Linked DNA regions of Caballeronia sp. LZ062. The protein of the gene in region 1 interacts with the protein of each later gene in a pairwise test. Links are inferred from orthologs where the notes say so. Each region holds a gene or a part of one and is shown on either strand. Other genes may lie near its edges. The genes, in order: ftsA and P9239_RS17570.

Region 1 (6,511 bases):
TTGGCCGCGCGGGCTTTCGCGGCGGGCGTCAGACAGAAGCGGACGGCAGGCGCGCGGTACAATCGAGCGGTCGCATCAGGCGTCCGCTGAGTAAAAATGAGCCGCTTTTCTACAAATTCAAGGTCCGGCCCGGGACGGTTCGATCCGCGCCGGCCGCAAGCGCTGGCCGACGTGCTCGATCGCACGGACGCGTTTCGCGCGCTGCGCGGGGGCGTCGAGCAAGTCGCGGCGTTGCAGCGCGATCTCACCGCGCTCTTGCCCGACTATCTGGCGGCGAACGTGGAGCCCGGTTTCATCAAGGATGGCGTGCTCGCGCTGTTTGCCGCGCACAACGCGCTGGCCGCGCGCTTGCGGCACATCGAGCCGCGTCTCTTGTCCGATCTCCAGCAGCGCGGCTGGGCGGTGAATTCGCTGAAAATCCGCGTGCGTCCGCAAGCGATGAAGGAAGCGCCGCCGCCGAAGCAAGCGCGCATGTCCGCGGCGGGCGCGTCCGCGCTGCACGACCTCGCCGAGACGCTCGCGCCTTCGCCGCTACGGGAAGCGCTCGCGCGCATGGCGGCGCGTCACCAGGGGCGCGGGCAAAAAAAATGAGCGGCGCTTTCGCTGCCGCTCACCTTTCCGTCCTGCTGTTTGCCGATGATCAGGCAAACGCCGTCTGCGTATCGAACGCGAAACCGCGCGGCGCTTTCTGCGTGTCCTCGAACGTGACGATTTCAAACGCCTCTTCGTTCGCGAGCAGTTCGCGCAGCAGCATGTTGTTCATCGCGTGACCACCCTTGTACGCGGTGTACGACGCGAGCAGCGGATGACCCACGACGTACAGATCGCCGATCGCGTCTAGCATCTTGTGCTTCACGAACTCGTCGTCGTAGCGCAGCCCGTCGTTGTTCAGGATGCGGTACTCGTCGAGCACGATGGCGTTGTCCATGCTGCCACCGCGCGCGAGACCCAGCTCGCGCATCATTTCCACTTCATGCGCGAAACCGAACGTGCGAGCGCGCGCAATCTCGCGCACATACGACGTGGTCGCGAAATCGACTTCCAGCGCCTGCCCGGTTTTATCGACGGCGGGATGGCGGAAATCGATGGTAAAGCTCAGTTTGAAGCCGAAATACGGTTCGAGACGCGCGAATTTATCGCCATCGCGCACTTCGACAGGCTTCTTCACCTTGATGAATTTCTTCGGCGCGTTCTGCTCTTCGATACCCGCCGACTGAATGAGAAACACGAACGAAGACGCGCTGCCGTCCATGATCGGAATTTCCTCGGCGGTCACATCGACGTACAGATTGTCGATGCCCAGGCCCGCGCACGCCGACATAAGGTGCTCGATAGTCGACACGCGCGCGCCGTCCTTCTGCAGCACGGACGCGAGCCGCGTATCGCCGATTGCCATGGCGGACGCGGGAATGTCGACCGGCTGCGGCAGGTCGATACGAGAAAACACGATGCCCGTTCCAACCGGTGCCGGGCGCAGCGTCAGATCGACCTTGCGGCCGGAATGAAGCCCGATTCCCACGGTTTTGACGACGGTCTTGATTGTTCGCTGCTTCAACATAATTTTTTTTTTCCGATAGCAATTCCCAATAAAGAGAATTAATCGTTCATTGAATTCTAATAGATCGAAGTATACTCCATTCGGAGTGAGCCGTCCCAAACGAAGTGGTATCAACTGTTTCCCCGTGTTACGCCGCGACGCAGGGACAGTCAAGTAGAACGGGCCGATGGCCGGAATGGAGGCATTTCCGGTCATCGGCCCCAAGTTGCCGCCGAATGCGAGGGCGTCTTCAAGCGTTGCGCAAAGACAACGCGACGCCGGTGCACTCAGCTCAACGTCGCCAGGATGCTGCGAGCGTCGCTGACTTCGAACTTTCCGGGCGCTTCGACAGCGAGCGTCTTGACCACGCCATTGTCGACCACCATCGCGTAACGCTGAGAACGGATTCCCATGCCACGCTCGGATAAATCCTGATCCAGTCCGAGTGCCTGAGTGAAACGCGCACTGCCGTCCGCCATCATCCTCACCTTGCCCGCGGCTTGGAGATCGCGTCCCCACGCGTTCATGACGAACGCGTCGTTGACGGAAACGCACCAGATTTCGTCGATGCCGGCGGCCCGGAATTCATCCGCCGCCTCGACATAACCCGGCACGTGTCTGGCGGAACACGTCGGCGTGAATGCGCCCGGCAATCCGAAGATCACCACGCGCTTGCCGGCCGTCCGCTCGCGCACCGCGAACCCGTTCGGTCCCACGGCACAGCCCTCGCTCGCCACTTCGATGAACTCGAAGAGACGCACATCAGGCAACGTTTCACCCACTTCGATCATGCTCGATCCTTCCCTCGTCAGTGCTCGAACATCCTTGCGATTACATCGTCCCGCAGTTCTTGCCTCGCATTCCTCGACGATTCAGGCTTCATTTGCTCGTCGGCAAATTCGTGGAGGTCGGCTGGCCACGGCCTGGCGTCTGATGCTGACGCGGCCTTGGACAGTCGCCCCACGCGAAACCTGCGTCGCCGGCTCACGCCGGGCGCGTGCCTGCGGTGGCTGCATTGCTCTTGCTAACTAGCGAGCAACGAGCACAGCGCGACTTCAGTCCGCTTGCTTGCGCAGGAACGCCGGGATGTCGTACGTATCGACGCCCTTTTCCTGCAATGCCTGCACGTGCGATGCCGCCGTTTCGCGCGACGAACGCCACACAGCCGGCGTGTCCAGCGAACCGTAATCCGTTGCCTGACCGTGCTGCGGCGCATACGTGTTGTGCGACGCGTGCGCGACCGGCTGATTGTCTGTGCCCGTGCGCAGGAGCGTCATCGGCGCTTGCTGCTGCTTCTTCGCCGCGCGGCCGAGGCCCGTTGCGACCACCGTCACGCGCAGGGCGTCGCCCATTGCGTCGTCGTACACCGCGCCAAAGATCACGGTTGCGTCGTCAGCGGCGTAGCTCTTGATGGTGTTCATCACTTCGCGCGTTTCGGAGAGACGCAGCGAACGGCTCGACGTGATGTTGACCAGCACGCCACGCGCACCCGACAGATCGACGCCTTCGAGCAGCGGGCTCGCCACCGCCTGTTCAGCCGCGAGACGCGCGCGATCGACGCCGGCGACGGTCGCCGTGCCCATCATCGCCTTGCCCTGCTCGCCCATCACGGTCTTCACGTCTTCGAAGTCGACGTTCACGAGACCATCGACGTTGATGATTTCCGCAATGCCCGCGACAGCGTTGTTCAGCACGTCATCTGCGCACTGGAAGCACTTGTCCATCTCGGCGTCGTCGCCCATCACCTCGAAGAGCTTGTCGTTCAACACGACGATCAGCGAATCGACGTGATCCTCCAGTTGCTGCGAGCCGGCTTCCGCCACGCGCATACGGCGGCCGCCTTCGAATTCGAACGGCTTGCTCACGACGCCGACCGTCAGAATGCCCATTTCCTTCGCGATCTGCGCGACCACGGGCGCAGCGCCCGTGCCCGTGCCGCCGCCCATGCCCGCGGTGATGAACACCATGTGCGCGCCGCGCAGTGCATCGGCGATACGCTCGCGCGCATCTTCAGCCGCTTCCTTGCCCTTCTCCGGCTTGGCGCCTGCGCCCAGGCCGGTCATGCCCAGCTGCAACACGTGCGGCGCGCGCGAACGTGCGAGCGCCTGTGCGTCGGTGTTCATCACGATGAAATCGACGCCCTGCACACCCCGGTTGATCATGTGCTGAACGGCATTGCCGCCCGCACCACCAACTCCGACCACCTTGATGATCGTTCCGTTGGTTTCCGTTTCCAGCATTTCGAAATCCATGTTGCCTCCGTCAAGAATGAAGATCGGCGTTATCCGGAGAGAGATCGGGCAACCTCTCGCCGCGCGCTAGCCGCCGGTACCGGCGCGAATTATATTCATTACTTAAATACGTTTGTTTCGTACTGCTCTGTTCCGCGCAAGCTTCAGAAGTTTCCGAGGAACCAGTCTTTCATTCGTGTGAGCACTTGCCCCATCGATCCGTTCTGCACTGCGACCTTGCGTCCGCGCATACGCTGCGAGCGTCCTTCGGCGAGCAGGCCCATGGCGGTCGAATAGCGCGGGTTGCGCACGACGTCCGCGAGACCGCCTGCGTACTCCGGCACGCCGATGCGCACCGGTTTCAGAAAGATGTCTTCGCCGAGTTCGACCATGCCGGGCATCATCGCCGCGCCGCCGGTCAGCACCACGCCGCTCGACAGCAGCTCTTCGTAGCCGGATTCGCGCACGACCTGCTGCACGAGCGAGAACAGCTCTTCGACGCGCGGCTCGACCACCGCGGCCAGCGCCTGACGCGACAGCGTGCGCGGACCGCGTTCGCCGAGACCCGGCACTTCGATCATCTCGTCGGGGTCCGCGAGCGCCTGCTTGGCGATGCCGTACGTCACCTTGATGTCTTCCGCGTCGGGCGTCGGCGTGCGCAGCGCCATCGCGACGTCGCTCGTGATCTGATCGCCCGCGATCGGAATCACCGCCGTATGACGAATCGCGCCTTCGCTGAAAATGGCGATGTCGGTGGTGCCGCCGCCGATATCGACGAGCACGACGCCCAGTTCCTTTTCGTCCTCGGTCAGCACCGCGAGCGACGACGCAAGCGGCTGCAGGATGAGGTCATTCACTTCGAGCCCGCAGCGGCGCACGCACTTCACGATGTTTTGCGCCGCGCTCACCGCGCCCGTGACGATATGCACCTTCACTTCGAGGCGAATGCCGCTCATGCCGATCGGCTCGCGCACGTCTTCCTGACCGTCGATGATGAATTCCTGCGTCAGGATGTGCAGCACCTGCTGATCGGTCGGAATGTTGATCGCCTTGGCCGTTTCGATCACGCGAGCGACGTCCGTCTGCGTGACTTCCTTGTCCTTGATCGCGACCATGCCGCTCGAATTGAAGCTGCGAATGTGGCTGCCCGCGATGCCGGTGAAGACGTTCGTGATCTTGCAGTCCGCCATCAGCTCGGCTTCTTCAAGCGCGCGCTGAATGGATTGCACCGTTGCCTCGATGTTGACCACGACGCCTTTCTTCAACCCCTTCGAGTCGCTCTGACCGAGTCCGATCACCTCGTAGTGGCCTTCGCCCTTCAGTTCGGCGACGATCGCGACCACCTTCGACGTTCCGATGTCGAGGGAAACCAGCAGGTCTTTGTAGTCTTTGCTCATAGCGTGCTCATGCCTGTGATGTCTGCTTACTTCTTGGCCTTGTCGGTGTCGTTGATGAAGCGCATGCCGGCGGCGCGTATCGCGAAGCCGTTGGGGTACCTCAAATCCGCATATTCGATCTCCTTGCCCCACCGCCCCGTCACCGATGCCCACGACGCGACGAAACGCTTGCAGCGGTCATACAGCGTGTCCTGATTGCGCTCGCGGCCCAGTTCGATCTGCGTGCCGTTCGAGAGCTTCACGGTCCACGCGAAACGCGGCGAGAGCGTGACTTCCTCCGGCTGCGCGTCGAGCGGCGCAAACCATTTCTGGAAGTCGCGATACCGCGCGACCACTTCCTTCGCCGTGCCGTCGGGACCGTCGAACGCGGGCAGATCGTCGTCGAGCTCACCCTGATTCGCGGTGAATAGCTCGCCGTCCACGCTCACCAGCTGGTCGCTGCCCCACGTGCCGAGCGGCTTGTACTCTTCCAGCGTCACCGCGATCGCGTTCGGCCACACGCGGCGCACGCTCGCTCGGCGCACCCACGGCATTTGTTCGAACGCGGTCCGCGCGGTGTCGAGATCGACGGTGAAGAAGTTGCCCTTCAGGTGTCCTACGACGCTCGCCCGCACCGTCGGCGAATTGATGTGCGAGGTGTCGCCGTCGATCTGAATCTCGCGCAGCCGGAACTCGGGACGCTGGATCGCATAGACGCCCGCCGCGCACAGCAGCATCAGCACGAGCATGGCGTGCAGCGCGCTGGCGGCAAGATTCATCTGGCGAACGTTGTTCCACATGTTTGCGCTTCGTCAGTTCTTGAGGGTGAGGGACAGCACCTTCACAACGAGGTCCTTGTAGCTGATGCCGACCGCACGCGCCGCTTTGGGCGGCAGCGAGTGATCCGTCATGCCCGGCGCCGTGTTCACTTCGAGGAAGTACGGGTTGCCGTCGGCGTCCAGCATGAAATCGGCGCGGCCCCAGTCCGTGCAGCCGAGCATGTCGAACGCGCGCTGCGTCAGTTGCTTCATGCGCGCTTCTTCAGCGTCCGTCAGGCCGCACGGAATCAGATACTTCGTGTCGTCGGCGACGTACTTCGCGTGATAGTCGTAGAACTCGCCCGCCGGAATGATCTTGATGACCGGCAGATCGAGATCGCCCGCGATGCAGCACGTGTACTCACCGCCGCCCTCGATGCTCTTCTCCACGATTACGATCTTGTCGAACTTGGCGGCTTCTTCCAGCGCCGGCGCAAGCCGTTCTGCGCTCTTCACTTTGATGACCGCGACGCTCGACCCTTCGCTCGCCGGCTTAACGAAAAGCGGCAGCCCCAGCTTCGCGATGATCTCCTGCGCGCGCTCGGCATA
Region 2 (6,446 bases), 2.4 Mb from region 1 along the record:
ACGGTGGAAAGCTGCGCGTGCGTTTCCAGACCGATGACGACTTCCCACTGCATGTTCACACTCCCGATGCCGATGGTGCCTTGCGGTGCCAGTCGGTCGCGCGCTGAAACGCGTCGGCGACCTGGAGCATCCGGGCTTCGTTGAAATAGTTGCCGACGATCTGCAGACCGACCGGACGATTCGCATTCGCGCCCGCGCCGAAGCCGCACGGCACGCTCATGCCCGGCAGGCCCGCGAGGCTCACGGAGAGCGTGTAGATGTCGGCGAGGTACATCTGCACGGGATCGTCGGTCTTCTCGCCGAGATTCCACGCCACCGACGGCGCAACCGGCCCCATGATCACGTCGCACTGCCTGAACGCTTCCTGAAAGTCTCGCGCGATGATGCGGCGAATCTTCTGCGCCTGCAGGTAGTACGCGTCGTAATAGCCGTGCGACAACACATACGCGCCGACCAGAATCCGGCGCTTCACTTCCGGCCCGAAGCCTTCGGCGCGCGACTTCTTGTACATGTCGAGCAGGTCCTTGTACTCCGCCGCGCGATGCCCGTAGCGCACGCCGTCGAAGCGCGACAGATTGGACGAAGCCTCCGCCGGCGCGATGATGTAGTACACGGGAATCGAAAGCTCGGTCTTCGGCAGCGACACTTCGACGAGCGTGGCGCCGAGCGCTTCGTATTGCTTCAGCGCCGCGTCGATAGCGGCGCGCACGTCGTCGGCCAAGCCCGCGCCGAAGTACTCCTTCGGCATGCCGATGCGCAGGCCTTTCAAAGGCTTGTCCGCATCTTCGCTCCAGTTCTTGCCGAGATAGCGCGTGTAATCCTCGTTCTCGCGTTGCAGGCTCGTGGAGTCGCGGTCGTCGAAGCCGCCCATTGCGTTCAGCAGCAGCGCGCAGTCGGCGGCGGTTTGCGCCATCGGGCCGCCCTGATCGAGCGACGACGCGAACGCGATCATGCCGTAACGCGACACGCGCCCATACGTCGGCTTGATGCCGGTGATACCGGTGAACGACGCGGGCTGGCGGATGGAGCCGCCCGTGTCGGTGCCGGTGGCGGCCGGCGCGAGGCGCGCGGCGACAGCCGCCGCCGAACCGCCGGATGAACCGCCCGGCACGGCCTTCACGTCCCACGGGTTCTTCACTGCGCCGAAGTACGAGTTCTCGTTGGACGAGCCCATGGCGAACTCGTCCATGTTCGTCTTGCCGAGACACACCATGCCCGCGCGGTTCAGTCGCTCGACGACGGTGGCATCGAACGGGCTCGCGTAGTTCTCCAGCATGTGGGAGCCGGCCGTCGACGCCCAGCCGCGCGTGACGAACACGTCCTTGTGCGCGATCGGCAGGCCGGCGAGCGGCCCGGCGTTGCCCTGCGCGATGCGCGCGTCGGCGGCTTTCGCCTGTTCCAGCGTCAGTTCCGGATTCACGCCGATGAACGCGTTTAGGTCCTTCGCGGCTTCGATGCGTTGCAGGTACGACTGCGCCAGCTCGACGGCGGAGATTGCCTTCGAGTCGAGCGCGGCGCGCAGTTCGGTCAAGCTTTTCTGATGCATTGCAGTTCCCTGATGAGCGCGGCGCTTCACGCCACGCGCGAGATCATTGTTCCGATGGGCCAATGGGCCGATGCGCGACGCTCACTCGATCACCTTCGGCACGAGATAGAGCCCGTCTTGCACGGCCGGCGCGCAACGCTGGAACTCTTCGCGCTCGATCCGCTCAGAAACAGCGTCGTCGCGCAGTCGCAGCGCGACCTCCTCGATGGCATCGATAGGATGCGCGAGCGGCTCGATGCCGGAGGTGTCGACCGCCTGCATCTGCTCGACGAGACCGAAGAAGTCGTTGAGCCGCGCAAGCGTCGGTTCTGCCTCGTGGTCGGGCAGTTCCAGCCGCGCGAGATGCGCAATGCGTTTAACGTCGGTCAGGGTCAATGACATGGGATCACCGGAGAAAAACATGAACAACTCCCACGCCGAAAAGGTTCGCTGTAACAGTCAGTTACGAACCTGGCGGAAAGCCGTCGAAGCGGGGCCGAGGATGGCAAAAAGTGCCGTCCTTTTCCTATAGAAACCCCCAAATTATAAGGTATCATTACACGTTCGACCCACATCCGGATCGACCTGTCAGCGGCTTTCTCCCTGAATCGATGCATCTCGAGAAACGTTTGCGTGGCATGTTCAATTCCGCGGTAGATTTCTGCTCGGATTTGCATTCACGGCGGCCCGTTTCGCCGTCCCGGCAAACCGTTATTTTTTCCGCTGCCGTCCCCGGCGCTCTTAGCGAGGCACGGCTACCCAGCGAGACAGGATTTTTGAATGTTCGGCTTTTTGCGCAGCTATTTTTCCAACGACCTGGCGATTGACCTCGGCACCGCCAACACGCTGATCTACATGCGCGGCAAGGGCATCGTCCTCGACGAGCCGTCAGTCGTCTCCATCCGTCAAGAAGGCGGCCCGAACGGCAAGAAGACCATTCAGGCTGTCGGCAAGGAAGCGAAGCAAATGCTCGGTAAGGTGCCGGGCAACATCGAAGCCATTCGGCCGATGAAGGACGGCGTGATCGCCGACTTCACCGTCACCGAACAGATGATCAAGCAGTTCATCAAGACTGCACACGAATCCCGCATGTTCTCGCCGTCGCCGCGCATCATCATCTGCGTGCCGTGCGGCTCCACTCAAGTCGAGCGCCGCGCCATCAAGGAAGCGGCGCACGGCGCGGGCGCATCGCAGGTGTATCTCATCGAAGAACCCATGGCGGCCGCAATCGGCGCTGGCCTGCCGGTCTCGGAAGCAACGGGTTCGATGGTCGTGGACATCGGCGGCGGCACCACGGAAGTCGGCGTCATCTCGCTCGGCGGCATCGTGTACAAAGGTTCCGTGCGCGTGGGCGGCGACAAGTTCGACGAAGCCATCGTCAATTACATCCGCCGCAACTACGGCATGCTGATCGGCGAACAAACCGCTGAAGCCATCAAGAAGGAAATTGGCTCGGCGTTCCCCGGCTCGGAAGTGAAGGAAATGGAAGTCAAGGGCCGCAACCTGTCCGAAGGCATTCCGCGCAGCTTCACGATTTCGAGCAACGAAATCCTCGAAGCCCTCACTGATCCGCTGAACCAGATCGTTTCGTCCGTGAAGATCGCGCTGGAACAGACGCCGCCGGAACTCGGCGCGGACATCGCCGAGCGCGGCATGATGCTGACGGGCGGCGGCGCGCTCCTGCGCGACCTCGACCGCCTGCTCGCGGAAGAAACCGGGCTGCCGGTGCTCGTCGCCGAAGATCCGCTGACCTGCGTAGTGCGCGGTTCGGGCATGGCGCTCGAGCGCATGGACAAGCTCGGCAGCATCTTCTCTTACGAGTGATCGCCGGCTTCGGCGTCTCGCGTTCGTCTATCGACGCGTCGCCGAAGCGCACGCCAAAGCATGCCGCGTAACGCGACGCGCGCACGGCCCGGCACCCGTCCGGGCCTTTGTCGAAACAGCGTAGGGCAGGTCCCGCCACAAGCGAAACAGCCTGCAGCATCATCCACCCGCTCACGCCCTCGGCGCTGACCATGGAATACAGTCCGCCGCCACTCTTCAAGCAAGGCCCTTCGGCGCTCGCACGCCTCATCTTCTTCGTGGTGCTGGCCATCGCGCTGCTGGTCACGGACGTCCGCTACAACACACTCGAAATCGTGCGCGGCATGCTCGGCGCCGGGCTGTACCCGCTGCAGCGCGCGGCGCTCGTTCCGCGCGACATTTTCATGGGCGCAGCCGATCTCGCCGTCACAAGCGCGACGTTGCGCAGCGAGAACCGCAAGCTCGCCGACAAGAACCTCGAACTGTCCATCAAGGCCGGCGACGCTGCACAACTCAACATCGAGAACGCGCATCTGCGCGCGCTCCTGAACCTGCAATCGCGCGCGACCACGCAGACCACGCCCGCCGAAATCCAGTACGACACGCGCGATCCGTTCACGCAGAAGGTCGTCATCGGCAAGGGCTCACAGCAGGGCATTCAGGACGGCGCGCCTGTCGTGGATGAAGAAGGCGTGATCGGACAAGTCACCCGCGTCTTTCCGCTGCAATCCGAAGTCACGCTGCTGACCGACAAGGATCAGGCCGTGCCGGTGCAGATCGCGCGCACGGGGCTGCGCAGCGTCATCTACGGCACGCCGAAAGGCGATACGCTCGACTTGCGCTTCGTGCCGATCAGCGCGGACGTGCAGGCCGGCGACCAACTCGTGACGAGCGGACTCGACGGCGTGTATCCGCCGGGGCTCGCGGTCGCCGAGGTGCTGCGCGTCGACAAGCAGGCGGACACGGCGTTCGCACGCGTCGTCTGCGTGCCGGTCGCGGCGGTGCGCGGCGCGCGCCAACTTCTCGTGCTTCACTACAACGTCAACGTGCCGCCCAATCCGATCGAAGTCGAAGCGGCCGCTGCGGCCAAGGAAGCGAAGGAAAACAAGGGCAAGAAGAAGTCTGCGCCGAAGGCGGCTGCGGGCGCGAGCGCGCCGGTTGCCGCATCCGCGCCGGCAAGCGCGTCGGCGGCTGTGGCTGCGTCGGCGCCCGCCGCGAAGGCAGCCGCGCCGAAAGCGGCATCGAGCGCATCGGCCAAATCGGGCAAGAAGGCGCACGCGCCGAAACCTGCTTCGTCCGGAGCCGCGCGATGAACCGTCCGCAGTACATCCTTCAGCCGGTCAATCCGTACTTCATCACGTTCAGCCTGGCCGCTGCGTTCCTGCTGAACCTCGTGCCGTGGGGCCGACTCGTCGGCGTGCCGGACTTTGTCGCGCTCGTGCTGCTTTTCTGGAACGTGCAGCAGCCGCGCAAGGTCGGCATGGGCATCGCGTTCCTGCTCGGGCTCTTGATGGACGTTCATAGCGCGAACCTGCTCGGCGAGCACGCGCTCGCGTACACGCTGTTGTCCTACGGCGCGATCACCATTCACCGGCGCGTGCTGTGGATGTCGCTGCCGGTGCAGACGTTCGTCGTCGCTCCGCTGCTGATCGGCGCGCATCTCGTGCCGTTCATCATCCGTCTGATGACCGGCGCGGCGTTCCCCGGCTGGAGCTATCTCACGAACGGATTCATCGAGGCACTGCTCTGGCCGGTCGCGAGCTTCCTGCTCCTCATGCCGCAACGGCGCGCAGCCGATCCCGACGACACGCGCCCCATCTGAGCGCCGCGCGCGACACGGCGGCCAAAAATCGCCCGCGCGCCGACTACACTTGAATCGCGAAAGAAGCGCGAACCACTCGCGAAACCTGCATGACCGAAATCAAGAACACCGAGCAACAGTTGTCGAAGTTCCGCCTGCGCGTCGCGGCGGCGGGACTGTTCGTGTTCGTCTGCTTCGGCCTGATCGGACTGCGCTTTCTCTATCTGCAGGTCTGGCACTTCAGCAAGTACTCGTTGCAGGCGAACGAAAACCGCATCTCCGTGGCGCCCATCGTGCCGAACCGCGGCATCATCACGGACCGCAACGGCATCGTGCTGGCGAAGAACTATTCCGCCTACACGCTCGAAATCACGCCGTCGAAGATCAACGGCACGCTCGACGAAGTCATCGACAGTCTCTCTGAAGTCATCCCTATCGATTCGCGCGACCGGCGGCGTTTCAAGAAGCTGCTGGAGGACTCGAAGAATTTCGAAAGCCTGCCCATCCGCACGCGTCTCACCGACGAAGAAGTCGCCAAGTTCACCGCCCAACGCTTCCGCTTTCCCGGCGTCGAAGTGCGCGCGCGTCTGTTCCGCCAGTATCCGCTCGGCACGACGGCGGCGCACGTGATCGGCTATATCGGCCGCATTTCGCAGCGCGATCAGGAGCGCATCGACGATGCAAGCGATCAGAACGACGAGAACTCCGATCACTACGACCCGCGTCTCGATGCGAACAACTACAAGGGTACGGATTACGTCGGCAAGATCGGCGTCGAGCAGAGCTATGAGACGGAACTGCACGGGCTGACCGGCTTCGAGGAAGTGGAAGTGACGGCGGGCGGCCGCCCGGTTCGCACGATGTCGCGCACGCAGGCGACGCCGGGCAATAATCTCGTGTTGTCGCTGGATATCGGCTTGCAGCAGGTGGCCGAGCAGGCATTCGCGGGCAAGCGCGGCGCGCTCGTCGCCATCGAGCCTTCCACGGGCGACGTGCTCGCGTTCGTCTCCGCGCCGAGCTTCGATCCGAATTCGTTCGTCGACGGCATCGATCAGCAGACGTGGGACGCGCTCAATAATTCGCCGGACCATCCGCTCTTGAACCGTCCGCTGCATGGCACGTATCCGCCGGGCTCGACGTACAAGCCGTTCATGGCGCTCGCCGCGCTCACGCTGCACAAGCGCACGCCCGGCTGGGGCTTTCAGGATCCCGGCTATTTCACGTTCGGCGGTCACACGTTCCGCAACGACGTGCGTTCGGGTCAGGGCTGGGTGGACATGAACCGCGCCATCGTCGTCTCCAACGACACGTATTTCT

What was found.
Region 2: the proteins of ftsA (region 1) and P9239_RS17570 interact in binary tests that used the Escherichia coli proteins (3 or more experiments, as listed by UniProt). The link is inferred for Caballeronia sp. LZ062 from one-to-one orthologs.

Annotation. Positions count from the first base shown.
Region 1 is NZ_JARTWB010000002.1:105,306-111,816, reverse strand. The notes cover bases 3,050-5,896. They hold ftsA (cell division protein FtsA), read right to left. Parts: upstream 5,166-5,896; coding sequence 3,933-5,165; downstream 3,050-3,932. Other genes in these bases: P9239_RS06535 (cell division protein FtsQ/DivIB), read right to left, coding at 5,192-5,896; ftsZ (cell division protein FtsZ), read right to left, coding at 3,050-3,789. In the rest of the region: P9239_RS06560 (DUF721 domain-containing protein), read left to right, coding at 97-591; lpxC (UDP-3-O-acyl-N-acetylglucosamine deacetylase), read right to left, coding at 641-1,558; P9239_RS06550 (peroxiredoxin), read right to left, coding at 1,825-2,328; more of ftsZ, read right to left, coding at 2,593-3,049; more of P9239_RS06535, read right to left, coding at 5,897-5,944; P9239_RS06530 (D-alanine--D-alanine ligase), read right to left, coding at 5,957-6,511. UniProt on the Escherichia coli protein: Essential cell division protein that assists in the assembly of the Z ring. May serve as the principal membrane anchor for the Z ring.
Region 2 is NZ_JARTWB010000002.1:2,459,016-2,465,461, forward strand. What follows is about bases 1,546-4,327. They hold P9239_RS17570 (rod shape-determining protein), read left to right. Parts: upstream 1,546-2,305; coding sequence 2,306-3,349; downstream 3,350-4,327. Other genes in these bases: gatA (Asp-tRNA(Asn)/Glu-tRNA(Gln) amidotransferase subunit GatA), read right to left, coding at 1,546-1,546; gatC (Asp-tRNA(Asn)/Glu-tRNA(Gln) amidotransferase subunit GatC), read right to left, coding at 1,628-1,927; mreC (rod shape-determining protein MreC), read left to right, coding at 3,541-4,327. Outside these bases: Asp-tRNA(Asn)/Glu-tRNA(Gln) amidotransferase subunit GatB, read right to left, coding at 1-53; more of gatA, read right to left, coding at 56-1,545; more of mreC, read left to right, coding at 4,328-4,641; rod shape-determining protein MreD, read left to right, coding at 4,638-5,150; mrdA (penicillin-binding protein 2), read left to right, coding at 5,240-6,446. UniProt on the Escherichia coli protein: Forms membrane-associated dynamic filaments that are essential for cell shape determination. Acts by regulating cell wall synthesis and cell elongation, and thus cell shape.